Regions from separate parts of the Streptomyces sp. NPDC053673 genome, predicted to be linked through region 1. Evidence: riboswitches for the same ligand, from Rfam matches in the RefSeq annotation. Region 1 holds a riboswitch; each other region holds the start of a gene.
The links. Region 1 has a riboswitch for cyclic di-AMP ahead of ACZ6ZQ_RS05755 (transglycosylase family protein). Riboswitches for the same ligand answer to the same signal wherever they lie in the genome.
Positions count from the first base shown of each region.

Region 1 (4,037 bases):
GGACACGGCATCCACTACTGCCTCGGCGCGCCGCTCGCGCGTCTGGAGGGGCAGACCGCGCTCGCGACGCTGCTGGCGCGACTGCCCGACTTGCGGCTTGCAGTCGATCCTTCCGAATTGCGGTGGCGTGGCGGGCTCATTATGCGTGGATTGCGCACTCTGCCCGTTGAGTTCACGCCCCCGCGGAGCCCGCACTGAACTGACGCTCCGTCAGGACTGTGACTTTTACGTGATCTCCGCTGCATCGACTTGTGACTGACGCGCGAGTGCGGCTACGTTCACCCCGACTCGGGGTCTTCGCTGATTCAACCGACTCGGCGGACTCAGGAGTTTTCTGTTGTCACACGGAAGGCACACCGCATGCGCTCCGGGAACGGTCGACACCGCCGCCCCCGTCAGGCCCCCGCTCTCATCGTCGCGGCAGGGGTGACCGGATCGGCCATCGCCATCCCGCTGCTCGGTGCGGGCTCCGCCTCCGCCGCCGACTCCACCACCTGGAACCGCGTCGCCGACTGCGAGAGCGGCGGCATGTGGAGCGCCGACCTCGGCAACGGCTACTACGGCGGCCTGCAGCTCACCCAGGAGACCTGGGAGGCCTACGGCGGCACGGCGTACGCGCCGCGCGCCGACCTCGCCAGCCGCGCCCAGCAGATCTCGGTCGCCGAGATGGTGTTCGCCGCCCAGGGGCCGGCGGCCTGGCCGAACTGCTCGGAGATCGCCGGTCTCGTGCAGGACGGTACCGAGCCCGGGAACGGCGCCGCTTCCACTCCCGCCGCACAGGGTGGGGGCGCCAAGAGCCCGTCGTTCGGTGACGGGGCGGACGTGGCGCCCGAGCCGGACGCCGACGCCGACGCCAAGCCTTCAGCCCCGACCTCGTCCGCCCCGGACGCCGAGCCGTCCACCCCGACTGCCCAGCCGTCCGTCCCGGCCGGCTCCGCGAGCGGTTCCGGCAAGGACCCGGACGCGGCGGGCGATGGTGACGCCGCCGCTGGCGCCGGCACGGACACCGGCTCCGGCAAGCATCGCGGCGCCCCCGCCGACAACGAGGACGAGGCAGACAATTCGGGCGATGAGCGCGAATACGGTCGTCATGCCTCACGAGGTGACGGATCGGCACGAGAGGGTGCCGCTACGGGAGATGGGTACACCGTCCTCCCCGGCGACAGCCTGTCGTCGATCGCGGACGCGGAAAAGGTGCCCGGCGGCTGGCCCGCGCTCTACGAGGCGAACCGAGAGGTCGTCGGCTCCGACGCCGACCTCATCCTGCCTGGCCAGAGCCTCGATCTGGGTCTGGATCAGGGGCAGTTGAAGAAGTAATTCGCTGCCTTATGTCCGGTTCTGTGCAAGTGAGACATGAGTCTCTTCCTGTCAACTGGTGTGTCTTGTCGGTCAACTCCGGTCATCACGCCTCTCACCTGCAAAAACGGACATCTCTACGAGTCAAATAAGCCTGTTTTCTCCCCGATGTTCGTCTTTGAACATCGGGGAGAAGTGCGTTTACGGTCTGGACTGCTCGCCATCGCGGGCCCCGACGACCGCACGCCGAATCCTGCCGGCGGACGACGGGAACAGTCGACGCGCAAGCGCCGAAGGCAGGAGCGGGGGACCCAAGGTAAGTGCCGGACCGGCCCGATGAGGGAGGGAACGGCTTGGGGTGAAGCCGCGCGCAAGTCGCGTGGCCGGGCAACTCACTTGGCCCGAACCCGACAGCTCACCTCGTAGGCGTCGGTGAGGGGAAAACTCCATGCTGCTTTCCGGCAAGGGCAAGCACCGTCGCCCGACCGTCTTCCGGCGGTCCGCCCGTATCGCCTCGCTCGCCGGTGTCACCGGTGTCGCGATCGCCGCTCCGCTGATCGCCACCGGCACCGCGTCCGCCGCCACCGCCTCCGAGTGGGACACCGTCGCCCAGTGCGAGTCCGGCGGCAACTGGTCCATCAACACCGGCAACGGCTTCTACGGCGGCCTGCAGTTCTCGGCCTCCACCTGGGCCGCGTACGGCGGCACCGCCTACGCCGCCACCGCCGACCAGGCGTCGAAGGCCCAGCAGATCGAGATCGCCGAGAAGGTCCTGGCGGGCCAGGGCAAGGGTGCCTGGCCGAACTGCGGCGTGGGCCTGTCCAACGCCGCGTACACCGGTTCCGCCCCGGCTGCCCCGGCCGCCCCCAAGGCCGAGACCCCCGCCCCGAAGCGCGCCGAGGTCCCGACCACCCGCTCCGAGCGCTCCGCCGCCCCGGCCCCCGCGAAGGGCTTCAAGAAGGGCGACGGCGAGTACACGGTCAAGGCCGGCGACACCCTCAGCAAGATCGCCGAGACCAAGAAGGTCAAGGGCGGCTGGAAGAAGCTGTTCGACCTGAACAAGGACGTCATCGCCGACGCGGACGTCATTCACCCGGGCCAGAAGCTCCACCTGAGCTGACGACCCGGACCCGGGGCCGGCCCCGGTCCGGGATTCCCCCGACCCGGACCGGGCGCTCCGTAGTCCTCGACGGACTTCCGTAGTCCCCTACGGGTACCCGTAGCCCGGTGGACCCGGTGGACCCGGTGGACCCGGTGGACCCGGTGGACCCGGTGGACCCGGCGGACCACCGGTCGTACGCACCCCCGTCCCCCCGCTCCCAGCCCCCGTCCCCAAGCTCCCCGGCCCGGCGCGCCTTCCCCCCGTACACGCCGGGCCGGGGTTTCTGTCTGTTTCGTGCCCTTTTTCGTCCCATGGGGCGGGCACCGGCTGGCCGATGCCCGCGAGCCGGATAGGCTCGTGTCGCAAGGCCAAAGCGACCCTGCACCGACCTGCGCTGCACCTGCTTCGCATACGTCACATTCAGCGTCACATCCCAGAAGGAGATGCTCGTGCCGTCCATCGACGTCGTCGTAGCCCGGGAAATCCTGGACTCCCGAGGCAACCCCACGGTCGAGGTCGAGGTCGGCCTCGACGACGGCAGCACCGGCCGTGCTGCCGTCCCGTCCGGTGCGTCCACCGGTGCGTTCGAGGCCCTCGAGCTCCGCGACGGTGACCAGAACCGTTACCAGGGCAAGGGTGTCGAGAAGGCCGTCCTCGCCGTCATCGAGCAGATCGGCCCGGAGCTCGTCGGGTACGACGCCACCGAGCAGCGTCTGATCGACCAGGCGATGTTCGACCTGGACGCCACCCCGGACAAGTCCTCCCTCGGCGCCAACGCCATCCTCGGTGTCTCACTCGCCGTCGCGCACGCCGCTTCCGAGGCCTCCGACCTTCCGCTCTTCCGCTACCTGGGCGGCCCCAACGCGCACCTGCTCCCGGTGCCGATGATGAACATCCTGAACGGCGGCTCGCACGCCGACTCCAACGTGGACATCCAGGAGTTCATGATCGCCCCGATTGGCGCGGAGTCCTTCTCCGAGGCCCTGCGCTGGGGCACCGAGGTCTACCACACCCTCAAGAAGGTCCTGAAGGAAAAGGGCCTGTCCACCGGCCTCGGCGACGAGGGCGGCTTCGCCCCGAACCTCGGCTCCAACCGTGAGGCCCTCGACCTCATCCTCGAGGCCGTCAAGCAGGCCGGCTACGCGCCCGGCAAGGACATCGCGCTCGCGCTTGACGTCGCCGCCTCCGAGTTCTACAAGGACGGCAACTACGAGTTCGAGGGCAAGTCGCGCTCGGCTGCCGAGATGACCGAGTACTACGCGGAGCTCGTCGCCGCGTACCCGCTCGTCTCCATCGAGGACCCGCTCTTCGAGGACGACTGGGACGGCTGGAAGACCATCACCGACAAGCTCGGCTCCAAGGTGCAGCTGGTCGGCGACGACCTGTTCGTCACCAACCCCGAGCGCCTCGCCCGCGGCATCGAGGAGGGCGCGGCCAACGCCCTGCTCGTCAAGGTCAACCAGATCGGTTCGCTGACCGAGACCCTGGACGCCGTCGAGCTGGCTCAGCGCAACGGCTTCAAGTGCATGATGTCCCACCGCTCCGGTGAGACCGAGGACGTCACGATCGCCGACCTGGCCGTCGCCACCAACTGCGGCCAGATCAAGACCGGCGCCCCGGCCCGCTCCGAGCGCGTCGC
Region 1 covers NZ_JBVJKN010000002.1:559,466-563,502, forward strand. Annotated here, with positions in the region: gene ACZ6ZQ_RS05745 (cytochrome P450 family protein) at 1-198, shown strand, start outside; gene ACZ6ZQ_RS05750 (transglycosylase family protein) at 427-1,317, shown strand; cyclic di-AMP (ydaO/yuaA leader) riboswitch at 1,575-1,740, shown strand; gene ACZ6ZQ_RS05755 (transglycosylase family protein) at 1,745-2,416, shown strand; gene eno (phosphopyruvate hydratase) at 2,848-4,037, shown strand, end outside.

Region 2 (4,037 bases), on a different contig from region 1:
CCTCTTCGCCTTCGCCTGGGGCGCCTGCGCGGCCGCCCTTGTCGCGATCATCGCGAACTCGTTCGCGACCCAGTGGATAGCCACCGCGACCGCCGATCCGTCGCACGCGGACACGATCGGCGCGACCGTCATCGCCCCGGTCGTGGAGGAGAGCGCCAAGGCGGCCGCCGTGCTGCTCCTCTTCCTCTTCCGCAGACGGGACTTCACCGGCATCGTCGACGGCGTCGTCGTCGCCGGTTTCACCGCGACCGGCTTCGCCTTCACCGAGAACATCCTGTATCTCGGCAACGCCTTCGGTGAGGACCAGGCGTTCGGCACGTCCGGCTTCGCGTCCGTCACCGCCGCGACCTTCTTCGTACGGATCGTGATGTCGCCGTTCGCGCATCCGCTGTTCACGGTGCTGACGGGCATCGGGTTCGGCCTCGCGGCGATCACCGCCCGGCGCCGGAGGTTCCGCAGGACCGTGTTGCCGCTGCTCGGCCTCACCCTCGCGATGGGCATGCACGCACTGTGGAACGGCTCGGCGAGGTTCGGCCCGTTCGGGTTCTACGCCGTGTACGCGGCATTCATGGTGCCGGCGTTCGGGCTGCTGACCTGGCTGGCGATCTGGACCCGGCAGCGCGAGCTGCGTACGGTCGCGGCCGAGCTGCCCGCGTACGCGGCGGCCGGCTGGCTCGCCCCTGCCGAACCGCTCGCCCTGTCCTCCATGCGAGCGCGCACGATGGCCCGCGACATGGCCGGCCGTACCCACGGCCCGGCGGCCGCCCGCGCCGTCTCCGAGTACGAGGCCTTCGCAACCTCGCTGGCCTTCCTGCGCCACCGGGCCCAGCGCGGCGCGGGGAGCCCGGACTTCGTCGCCCGCGAGCAGGAGCTGCTCCACCATCTCTGGCAACGCAGGAGCGTCGCCGGCCCGGCCCTCACATACGCGGCGCGTGCGACGGGCCGGGTGTGGCAGCCACCGCCGTATCTGGACTACGGCGACTACAACCCGTACCGGGGGTAGCGGAGAACGCGGATCGCCGCGGCCTCGCGGACCGCACCACGGCACAAAAAACCGGCAGCTCAGGCGTCGGGGGGGGTGCGCCAGAGCTGCCGGTGACTCGCGTGTGAACCGTGACCGACCAGAAGTACGGCCCTGTCCGGGCCCAGGCCCGGACAAGTCCTAGACGGAGAGGCCCTTGTCGCGCAGCCACGCCATCGGGTCGATGCCGTCGCCGCCCGGGGTGTGCACCTCCAGGTGCAGATGCGGTCCGGTGACATTGCCGGTCGCGCCGACGCGCCCGATGGTCTCGCCCGTGGCGACGGTCTGCCCCACGCCGACGGTCATCGACGACAGGTGGCAGTACCAGACCTCGGTGCCGTCCTCGAGCTCCAGCACGATGCGGTAGCCGTACGACCCGGACCAGCCCGCCGACTTGACGGTGCCTCCGTGCACGGCCTTCGCCGGCGTACCCGTGGGCGCCGCGAAGTCGAGGCCGGTGTGGTAGCCGGAGGACCACATCGAACCGGCCTGGCCGTAGGTCGAGGTGATCGTGTACGAGGACGTCGGGAGGGAGTAGCTCGCGGCGAGCTTGGCGAGCCGCTCGGCCTCCGCCTTGCGCGCGGCCTCCTCTTCGGCCAGCCGCTTCGCCTCGGCGGCCTCGGCGGCCGCTGCCTCGGCGGCCTCGGCCGCCGCGGTCTGCTGCGCCTTCGCCTCCGCCGCGGCCTTCTCGGCGGCGACCTTCTCCGCGGCTGCCTTCGCCTCTGCCTCGGCCTCGGCCTGCTGCTGCTCCGCCTGCTGGAGGATCCGGGCCCGCAGGGCCTCGCCCGCGTCACCGGCGCCCTGCCCGTCGTCCGCGGCCGTGTCGGCGACGGAGAAGGCGGTGAGCGGTGCGTCGTTCCGGTTCTCCGAGTCGGAGTCGTCCGAGGACATGAGGGAGCCCACGCCGGGAAGCGAATCCGCGTCCGGGAGGTGGTCCGTGATGGCGTCGGGGAGGGATATGGAGACCGGCGGCTTGTTCTGCGCGGTGGCCATGCCACCCGCGCCGACCGCGGCGATGACGCCGACTCCGAGAACGGTGGAGCTCCGCGCGAGTCCGTTGCGCTGCTTGACGACGCGATGCCTGCCACGGACCGAACGGACCGATTCCTCGGTCGGGTTCCATTCCTCCGCCCCGGTGGCCGGGGCCCACTCGTTGGTGGGGACCCACTCGCTGGTGGGAGGTTCCTGGAGGGCAGGCTCGTTGGACGCCACGGAGGCGTTCTCCTTTCCTTCCTTATCGCCTACCGGGTTAGCTGACGGGTTCGGAGCAGGAAGGTCTCCTACGAGCACTGCGAAGTGCCCGATTCACCCCAATAGGTGGTTCCCCGGTTCCCTTGCGGGATTCGGCGCGTGCGCACGGTGCCGTCTCTTGCGACGACTGTGACGACCGCGCTGCGTTATCGAACGTTAATAGACACGGGGGGCGGATTCCAAGCTCTTCCCATTGATCGTTAGCGACTTTGGCCTGGACTTTTCAGGCACAACAGCCCCGAATCGGGCGAGTTGACTGCCCCTCAATCCGGTCGGCCATTCTGACGGTGGGTCAAATGTTATGCGGAGGGCTGTCTTTCGATTACGTTCCGTGGCGCTGCATTCCTGGCGTTCCGTTCACGGAACCACCGGCATCGTCCTGCGCCGCTCCGGCTGCCGTTCCCCGGGACTGGCGACCGCCAGGAGCGCCATGTCGTCCGTCGCCCGGCCGCTCGTATGCCGCCGTACGTCGGCGACGACCGCGTCCAGCAGCTCCTCCGGTCCGGAAAAGACCCGGCCGCCCAGCCGCTCGCGCGGATCGTAGAAGACACCGTGCGCGTCACGCGCCTCGGTCAGCCCGTCCGTGTAGAGCAGGAGCGTGGCACCGGCCGCGTACGGGGTCTCGTACGACCGGTCCGGCGAGGCCCCCAGATCCCCCATGCCCAGCGGCAGCGCGATCTCGGGCGGCTCCAGCATGCCCAGCCCGCCGTCCGCGGTCAGCAGCAGCGGCGGGGGGTGGCCCCGGTTGAGGATCCGGACCACTCCGTCCTCGTGGGGGATCTCGGCGAGCACGGCGGTGGTGAAGCCCTCGAACGCGTCGAGCCCGGAACGCATGCCCTCCCGGGCGAGCGCCCGCTCCAGCCGCTGTGCCACCCTCTCCAGCGATGCCTCCTGCTCGGCGGCCTCCCGGAACGCCCCGAGGATCACGGCCACCGCTTCGACCGCGCCCAGTCCCTTTCCCCGTACGTCCCCGACGACCAGCCGCACCCCGTGCGGAGTGTCCTGCACGGCGAACAGGTCCCCGCCGATGAACGCGTCCGCCTGCGCCGCCTCGTACCGCGCGGCGATCTGCAGCCCGCCGATCCGGTCGGCCGGCGTGGGCAGCACGGCCCGCTGCGCGGCCTCCGCGATGACGCGCGCGGACGCGAGCCGCTGGCCGCTGCGGCGTACGACCTGATTGATGAAGAGAGCCAGCACGGAGACCGTGAACACGGTCAGCAGCTCCGTCACGGCCGGGATGTCGGAGGCCGTGCCGTTGTACGTATGCAGCCCGGCCACCGCCGCGACGGCGGCGACTCCCGTCAGCAGGGTGAACAGCGCTGAGAAGAAGGGGGCGGCGACCAGCGGTGCCGCGGCGAAGAGCGGCGACGCGGTGTACGACTCCGGGGTGCCCAGGTCGAAGAAGATCCCGCCCACGATCAGCAGGAAGGGCAGCACCCGGACCATCCTGCGGCCACCGTCCCGCCGCTGTCCGTTGTCGCCTTCTCGCTGCCCCACCAGTGGTCTCCTGCCAGGTCCGCCCAGGCTGCGGACGGTACCGCGCCCCATTCAGGCTGACCGGAGCCGCGCCGCTCGGCGACTCGCCATCGGCCATCCGGACCAGCCAGGACCAGCCAGGACCAGCCAGGACCGGCGAGGACAGGCCGGTATCCGTCAGGACCAGCCGGAACCAGTCCGGGCTGATCGGTCAACCAGGGGGCCCTCCCGGTGACCGGCTCCCGTCCGTCCGGCGGACGGGAGGCGCCTCAGTCGTCGCTGAGGTTGT
Region 2 covers NZ_JBVJKN010000005.1:21,255-25,291, forward strand. Annotated here, with positions in the region: gene ACZ6ZQ_RS09500 (PrsW family intramembrane metalloprotease) at 1-1,003, shown strand, start outside; gene ACZ6ZQ_RS09505 (M23 family metallopeptidase) at 1,163-2,233, opposite strand; cyclic di-AMP (ydaO/yuaA leader) riboswitch at 2,245-2,380, opposite strand; gene ACZ6ZQ_RS09510 (PP2C family protein-serine/threonine phosphatase) at 2,630-3,718, opposite strand; gene ACZ6ZQ_RS09515 (MerR family transcriptional regulator) at 4,018-4,037, opposite strand, start outside.
Region 2: it holds a riboswitch for cyclic di-AMP, as region 1 does, so the genes downstream of both, ACZ6ZQ_RS09505 (M23 family metallopeptidase) here and ACZ6ZQ_RS05755 (transglycosylase family protein) in region 1, are expected to answer to the same signal.

Region 3 (4,037 bases), on a different contig from region 1:
ACGCCCTTGACCCGCTCTTCCCGTACAGCCGCCGTCCACACCGCTCGGCCGGCCTGCCGTGCCGGACGGGCGAGTCCGTGATCTCGGTGAACGGCGACGGGACGGTGCGGCGCTGCCACTTCGTACGGGCCGAGCTCGGCAATCTCTATGACGGCTCGTACCGGGCGGCGCTGCGCCCCCGTGCCTGCCCGCTCGCGGTGTGCGACTGCCACATCGGCTATGTCCATCTCGAATCGCTGCCGCTGTACGACGTGTTCGCGGGCGGGGTGCTGGAGCGGATCCCCGCTACGGACTCCCCCGCCACGGGCTCCCCCGCCACGGGCTCCCCCGTCGCAGGCACTGCCGCGGGGGCGGGGAACGCTCAGAGCGGAAGCAGGTCCGGGCGCTTCGGCTCCACATGATCGCCGGATGATTCGCCCCGCAGCCGTCGGCCGATCCACGGTACGAGGTACTCGCGCGCCCAGAGGATGTCGTCGCGGCGGACTTCGAGCGTGCCACGCGGCGGCAGTGGCGGCCACGGCTGGTCCGGGTCGGCCGGCACGTCGATGCCGAGCACCTGGGCGGCACGGAGCGCGACGCGCGTGTGGCCCTCGGGCGAGAGATGCAGCCGGTCGTCGTCCCAGGCGCGCCTGTCCTGGACGGACTTGAGCGACCAGAGGTCGAGTACGGGGCAGTCGTAGCGGTCGGCGATGGCGCGGACATGCGCGGTGTACGTGGCGATCTTGCCGCGCAGATGGCGGAGCACGGGTACGCCGCGGGTGTCGAAGCCGGTGGTCACCATGACGGTGCCGACGGAGGCGGTGAGGTCGGCGACGGCCCGTTCGAAGCGTTCCGCGACGTCGTCGGGGTCGGTTCCGGGCCGGATGATGTCGTTGCCGCCGGCGCAGAACGTCACCAGGTCGGGGGCGAGTTCCTTCGCCCGCGGGACCTGTTCCTCGACGATCTGGTCGAGGAGCCTGCCTCGTACGGCGAGGTTGGCGTAGCGGAAGGTGTGTTCCGGTACCCGGTCGTCCAGGAGGACCGCGAGCCGGTCCGCCCAGCCGACGAACTGTCCCTCAGGTCCCGGGTCGCCGACGCCCTCGGTGAAGCTGTCACCGATCGCCGCATAGGACCCGATTGCGCTGTTTGTTCTTGATCGCGAAGCGTCTGCCACGTCGAGACATCTTTCCTCGCGGGAAGTGACTTACGCCACCGTAGGGAGGGGTTGACGCGGGGTGATATAGGCCACCCGGTCAGTTTTCCGCAAAGCGGGAATACCCGGCCGGGGCCGGAACGCGCGCGTCCGCCGGCCCCATGGTGCGGGGCCGGCGGACGGAGAGACGCCGTGTCAGGTACGGACGTCGCGTCAGATCGAGACGCCGTGCCGGCGGAGGTAGGCCAGCGGGTCGATGTCCGAGCCGTAGCTCGGGCTCGTCCGGATCTCGAAGTGCAGGTGCGGGCCGGTGGAGTTGCCGGTGGAGCCGGAGAGGCCGATCTGCTGCCCGCCGGTGACGCTCTCGCCGGACGCGATGGAGAGCTGGGAGAGGTGGGCGTACTGCGAGTACGTGCCGTCGTTGTGCTTGATGACGACCTCGTTGCCGTACGCGCCGCTCCAGCCGGCCGACACGACGGTGCCCGGGCCGACGGCCTTCACGGACGTACCGGTGGCGGCGATGAAGTCGACACCGGTGTGGTAACCGCTGGACCACATGGAACCGGCGGTCTTGTACGCGGTGCTGATGCCGCCACGGACCGGCGCGAAGAAGCCGGAAAAACTGGTCTGCGCGGCGGCGTTCGTGGCGGGAGCCTCGGCGGCGGCCGGAGCAGCCTTGGGGCGCTCAGCGGTACGGGAGGCACGCTCGGAGGAACCGGACGGCTTCTCGCTCTTGGCCGGAGCCTTGGCCTTCCGCTCGGGCTTCGCCTCGCTCTCGACCTTCGCCTTGCCCTGGACCTTCGCCTTGCCGCCGAGGGCCAGCTTGAGCCCCGGGTGGATCAGCGACGGGTTCTCGCCGACGGCGGCGCGATTGTCGGCGTACAGCTTCTTCCAGCCGCCGCTGACGCTCTGCTCCTGGGCGATCTTCGACAGGTAGTCACCGGCCACGACGGTGTACGTCGCAGGCGCCTTGGGGGCCTTCGGCGCCTGCGGGGCGACGGACTTCTTGGCGACGGCTGCGATGCGCCCGGGGGCGGCGGAGGGCGCGGACTTCTCGGCGGCGTGCGCACCGAAGGCGCCGATGAGCGGGAGTGCGATGGCGGCCCCGCCCGTTCCGGCGGCGACGAATCCACGCGTGATCGGGTTGGTCCTCGGACGGCGATGCTTACCCTTACCGGGCATGGCGAATTCCTCTCCGCCGCCTGCGAGGTGAGCTGTCGGGTTCGGACTGGAGATGCCCGGCCACGCATGGCGCGCGACTTCACCCCGAGCCGTCCGGGATCCCGGAACGGCGTACTACCTGGGTCCCCCGCTCCTGCCACACGTGGGTGGGTGCGATATTCCGGACGGCGGCAGGATTAGGCGTTCCGACCGGATTGCGGTGACCGTAAGCGAGCCGGGTCGGAGCGAACAAGCCATCAATTTCGCCGGGAACCCTTCCGCCTGATTTCAACCTGGATTTCCCGGTCACGCTGCGTAAATCCCGGATCTTCGATTTCCTTCATAACAAGGGAGTTCACATGTCCGGCATCGCCACAGAACGTCACAGATATGATCCCGCTCACGGACCTGAGCCCATCTACCCCTTAACTCGGGCGTGTTACCCGAAACTGGCGAATACGGACAGATCGACCATTAGGCCCGTTTGGCGCCAACTGCATACACGGGTAAGGGGTACGTCACCCACCCCTTGTTGGGCGATTCACCCTACTCACCCATATTGCCCCTTTTGCTCCGCAGCTGGCTCGGCAAGCAGACGCTGCGAGGCCACCCACCAAGTGCACGGCGAAATCCGGGAGTTCACGAATCGGCCGCCCAGGGCTTCCGCCCAGGTGCTGACCGGACCCGGGCGCGGTCAGCGGCGCCGCAGCCGGATCACCGTCGCGTCAAGATCACCGTGGAGACCCGTGTGCAGCCCGTGGTGGAGCAGGACGGAGCCCCGGTGAACGACACCGGTGTCCAGGCACTCGTACGCCGCCGACGGTTCGAGGCCCCGCAGACGCAGGCACGGGGGCCGCTCACCGTAGTGCTGGGCCTGCAGCCATGCCAGGACCACGGCCTCGTCGCCACGCACGTACTGCACGGCGCTCAGCCCGCCCTCCGGCGGCCGCAGCCGATAGAGATCACCGTGCTGCACGACCGGCCTGATCCTTTTGTAGAGCTCCACCCAGCCGCGTGCCTCGGTCAGCTCGTCCTCGCTCCATCCGGTGAGGTCGCCGCCGATGCCCAGCACCCCGGCCATGGCGCTCACGAAACGGAACCTCAGCGAGCTGATCCGCCCGTTGAGCTGCACATTCGGACTGTCGGTGACCCATGCGGCCATCACCCGGGCCGGATGCAGCTGGCCGAAGCCGTACTGGATGGCCAGACGATCCAGCGGATCGGTGTTGTCGGAGGTCCACACCTGGTCGGTCCGGGAAAGAATCCCCAGGTCGATCCGGCCGCCACCACCCGAGCAGGACTCGAAGACCACGGCCGGGTGCGCGGCCCGCAGCCGGTCCAGCAGGGCGTACAGCGCGTGGACGTGCTCGACCCACAGCTTCTGCGGGTACGGCTCCCCCGGCCAGCCCGCGTCCGTGAAGCAGCGGTTGAAATCCCACTTCACATAGTCGATGGGGGCCGCGGACAGCAGCCGGTCCAGCTGCTCCCAGAGGTGGTCCCGGACATCCGCGCGGGCGAGATTCAGCACCAGCTGATTGCGGAATTCGGTCCGGGTGCGGCCGCGGTGGTGCTGCACCCAGTCCGGGTGCGCCCGGTACAGATCGCTGTCGGCATTGACCATCTCCGGCTCGACCCAGATCCCGAACCGCATGCCCAGTGCGTGCACGTCGTCGGCGAGCGGTTTCAGCCCCTTGGGGAAGCGGTCCGGGTTCGGCGTCCAGTCCCCGAGCCCGGCCCGGTCGCT
Region 3 covers NZ_JBVJKN010000001.1:469,185-473,221, reverse strand. Annotated here, with positions in the region: gene ACZ6ZQ_RS02090 (helix-turn-helix domain-containing protein) at 1-81, shown strand, start outside; partial or broken gene ACZ6ZQ_RS02085 (STM4011 family radical SAM protein) at 3-401, shown strand; gene ACZ6ZQ_RS02080 (SGNH/GDSL hydrolase family protein) at 362-1,153, opposite strand; gene ACZ6ZQ_RS02075 (M23 family metallopeptidase) at 1,346-2,314, opposite strand; cyclic di-AMP (ydaO/yuaA leader) riboswitch at 2,319-2,477, opposite strand; gene ACZ6ZQ_RS02070 (alpha-galactosidase) at 2,988-4,037, opposite strand, start outside.
Region 3: it holds a riboswitch for cyclic di-AMP, as region 1 does, so the genes downstream of both, ACZ6ZQ_RS02075 (M23 family metallopeptidase) here and ACZ6ZQ_RS05755 (transglycosylase family protein) in region 1, are expected to answer to the same signal.

Region 4 (4,037 bases), on a different contig from region 1:
AGCGCCAAGTCCGCGATCTACGACACGATGCAGGTGGTGACCTGCGACGTGGCGACGACCTGCCTCGGCCAGGCCGCCTCCACCGCCGCCGTGTTGCTCGCGGCGGGCACGCCCGGCAAGCGAATGGCCCTGCCCGGCGCCCGGGTCGTCGTCCGGCAGCCCGCCCTGCCCGAGCCGCTCCAGGGTCAGCCGACCGATCTGGACATCCAGGCACAGGAGTTGCTCCGGCTGCGCGAGCAGCTGGCCGCCATGCTCGTCCGGCACACCGGTCAGAGTGCCGAGCGCATCGCCGCCGACCTCGAACGCGACACCGTCTTCGACGCGGCAGCGGCCAGGCAGTACGGCCTCGTGGATCACATCATCAAGAACCGCAAGGCGTCCGCGATTTCCACGGGCGTGAGGTGAGCCGGCCATGCTGCCACCGGAGCTCCCGCCCCTGCCCGCACTGACGCGCGCGGAAAGCGAGTTCATCGACTGCTATCTCGAAGTCGTCGACCAGCTGGGACGGATCAACCCGGCCCACGGCACACACACCTATGGCGCGCTCCGCGCCGCGCAGGCACTGGCCGCACGGGCCACGGCCCTCAGGGACTCACTGGCGCTGATGCACGCGCGCGGCGAGAGCGAGCTGCACTCGCCCACACTGACACGCGCCCTGCGGGTGTTGGACGGGGAGCGGAGGGCCTCGCGAATCACCGTGCCGCCCGGGCCGACGAGTTGACGGCCGGCCACACGGCAGCCCGGAAGGCCGCTCACGCCATGCCGGAGGCGTACGAGTGGGTGTCGCCCATCCGGACCAGTCGCAGCTTCAACATAAGTATCGGGCGAGTTGCGCACAGCGTTGAGCCATCTGATCGAATGCGGCGTTCCGTTGCTGGTACGGCGCTCGTCATGCGGCCACCCGAACTCCGCCAAACGGCCCTGTCCACTCCAATGGATCAGTGGTGAGGAGCCTCACAAATCGTCGTTTCAACTCGGAAATCCGACAGAAAGTGCGTCAAGATCCCTGGGACGACAAGCCCCCGCCACCGCGGCGGGGCGGTCCGGGCGGACGCCGAGTCCTGCCGCCGCACCGGATGCCTGGTCGACATGAGGGCTTCGGCAGGAGTGGAGGACCCGAGCAGTACGGGCCGGCCGCATGGCCGGTCCTCGGGGTGAAGCCGCTAGCGCGGCCGGGCGTTCTTCGCCGGTCCGAACCCGACAGGTCATCCTTCACAGGCGGCTGACGAAGGGTTGCGCATGACTGCGCAGACACATGTCCCGTCCCTGTTGTCCCGGACGGGTGCCGTCTCGGCTCTCACACTCGCCGCCGTCGGCGGCTCACTGATCCTGCCGGGCGGCGTCTCCGAGGCCCAGGCGGCCTCGGCACACGCGACGAAGGCCCTCAAGGTGGCTGCGTCGAAGAAGGGAGCGCCGTACAGGTACGGGGCCACAGGTCCGTACCGGTTCGACTGTTCGGGGCTCATTCTCTACTCGTTCAAGAAGGCCGGTAAGCGCCTGCCGCGCACGGCGCAGCAGCAGTACAACCGCACCCGGCACATCTCCGCTCGCCAACGGCAACGCGGTGACCTGGTCTTCTTCCATGCCGGCGGGTATGTGTACCACGTCGGTATCTACGCGGGCGGCGGCAGGATCTGGCACTCACCGAAGACCGGCTCCGTGGTGAAACTGAGCAAGATCTGGTCCAAGAACGTGCGGTACGGGCGCGTGCGCTGACCCTGTGGGATCGCGTCGCGCGACCGGCTGAATGCGCCGATCGGCTCAGCGGTGGCATGTTCCGCGGGGCGCGGGCTACTCGTCAAGCATGCCTGATGACGAAAGCCTCCGCGCCTCGCGGGACGAGACCGAGACGGAGCGGGCCGACCGCAACTTCGTCGAGCTGCTCCAGGAGCTCCGGGTCATCCAGACCGGCGTTCAGATCCTGTTCGCCTTTCTGCTGACGCTGGCCTTCACGGCCCGCTTCCCTTCGCTCGACTCGTTCCAGCGCGGCACGTACGTGACGACGCTGATGCTGGCCGTGGTCGCGGCGGCGCTGTTCACCGCGCCCGCCGCATTGCACCGCGGCCTGTTCCGCCGAGGTGCCAAACGGGAGATCGTCGACATCTCCTCCCGGCTGGCCGGCATCGGCCTGGCGGTGCTCGCCCTGGCGCTGACCTCGGCGGTACTGCTGGTCGTCGACGTCGTGCACGGCACGCCCGAGGGGGTGACCGCGGCGGCTGCGACGCTGCTCGTCTGCGCGGGGCTGTGGGGCCTGCTTCCCTGGCTCGTGGGCCTGCACATCACCTCGCAGGAGGGCTCGCAGGAAGACCCGTCGTCAGCGCCCGACGCAGGGCGGTGAGAGCCCGCGTAACCGGCCTCCCCCACGGTCCGGGCGGTACGCGGCCGGACCGTGGCCACCGGCCGGGCCACCGCGGCGCCGCCGCCCGGCCGGTTGGCCGCCACCCGGTCAGTTGGGGTTCTGCACGGGGGCGGCGGCAGTCCAGGGCAGCACGATCCAGATGGTCTTGCCGCCCTCCGGGGTGGGGCTGACGGACAGCCGCCCGCCGCACTCCGCGGTGAGCCAGCGGATGATCACCATGCCCCGGCCGTTGTCCTGCTGGACGGCCGCGGGCAGCCGCTGCGGCCATCGGGGGTGACTGTCGGTGACGCCGATGCGCAGCTGCTCGTCGCGCTCCAGCCGGACGTCGACCGTGAAGGTCGGCGACTGTCCGAAGGTGTGCTGCACGGCGTTGGTGGCGAGTTCGGAGACGATGAGCCGGACGGTGTCGGCCACTTCGGCCTCCCCCGGCAGTCCCCACTCGGTGAGGATGTCGAAGACGAATCTCCGCGCGGCGGGGACCGAGGCGGGATTGCTCGGCAGAGTGACGGATGCTTCCTGGTGATCTGCCATGGCGGGCTGTCCCTTTCCCACCGGGGCCGGATTGCGGCACGGAGCGGATGAATGTGCCGGAACAGCCTCGGATTGTGCTTCGCGCCAGACTGCCACTCTTGCCGTCGCCGGTGGTGCCGATCCACCAGGATATGCATATATCTGTCGCTCAAAGCGGTGAACTCTGCGACGCGAGACCGTATTTGGGCCCATACTCGGCGCTGCGATTCGCCGGGGTATCCGGCGGCCGAAGGAGGAGACGGGGATGCGGCACGGTCCCGCGGTGCGCCGGCGCAAGCTCGGGGAGGAGTTGCGCGGGCTGCGGCTCGGCGCGGGCCTCACCAGCCGGGAGGCGGCGCGGCTCGTGGGCTGGCACCAGTCAAAGGTGAGCCGGATAGAGACGGGCACGAGCGGGGCGAAGCCGGCGGACGTGGCCCGGCTGCTCGATGCGTACGGGGTCGTCGACCAGCGGCTGCGTGAACTGCTCGGGACGCTGGCCGGTTCGGCGGACGGCGGAGGTACGGGCTGGTGGCACGCCTATCGGGGGGTGATCCCGCCGCAGTACCGGGACTTCATCAGCCTGGAGTCCCAGGCGAGCACGGCCCGGACGCTGGAGACGTCGGTGGTGCCGGGGCTGCTGCAGACCCCCGACTACGCGCGGGCCGTGACCCGTTCCGCGCTCGAAGGGCTGCCGTCGGCCACCGTGGACTCACTGGTGGAGGTGAGGATCGCCCGTCAGCAAGTGCTCCGTGCGGAGCGGCCGCTGGAGTTCAGCGCGGTGCTGGACGAGGCGGTGCTGCGGCGGCAGGTGGGCGGCCCGCGGGTCATGCGCGGTCAGTTGAGGAGGGTGCTGGACATGGCCCGGCTCCCCCATGTCCGGCTGCAGGTGCTGCCGTTCTCGACCGGTGGCTATGCGGGACTCACCGGACCTTTCGTTATCTTCTCCTTTCCGAGCACTTCTGATCTGGATGTGGTTGTTCTTGACCACTTGACGAGTAGTCTCTATCTGGAGCGGAAAGAAGACCTTGATGTGTACGGCGCCGCGTTCCGCACCATGCAGGCGCATGCGCTCTCGCTCCACGACTCGTTGGATCTCATCGCCGGGATCGGTGACGGCGCGTAGGGAAGGCACCCCCCAATGTCTGCTCACGACGCACGCATACACACC
Region 4 covers NZ_JBVJKN010000018.1:47,837-51,873, reverse strand. Annotated here, with positions in the region: gene ACZ6ZQ_RS24325 (ATP-dependent Clp protease proteolytic subunit) at 1-405, shown strand, start outside; gene ACZ6ZQ_RS24320 (hypothetical protein) at 413-721, shown strand; cyclic di-AMP (ydaO/yuaA leader) riboswitch at 1,085-1,236, shown strand; gene ACZ6ZQ_RS24315 (C40 family peptidase) at 1,240-1,716, shown strand; gene ACZ6ZQ_RS24310 (DUF6328 family protein) at 1,805-2,338, shown strand; gene ACZ6ZQ_RS24305 (ATP-binding protein) at 2,447-2,890, opposite strand; gene ACZ6ZQ_RS24300 (helix-turn-helix domain-containing protein) at 3,135-3,992, shown strand; gene ACZ6ZQ_RS24295 (DUF397 domain-containing protein) at 4,008-4,037, shown strand, end outside.
Region 4: it holds a riboswitch for cyclic di-AMP, as region 1 does, so the genes downstream of both, ACZ6ZQ_RS24315 (C40 family peptidase) here and ACZ6ZQ_RS05755 (transglycosylase family protein) in region 1, are expected to answer to the same signal.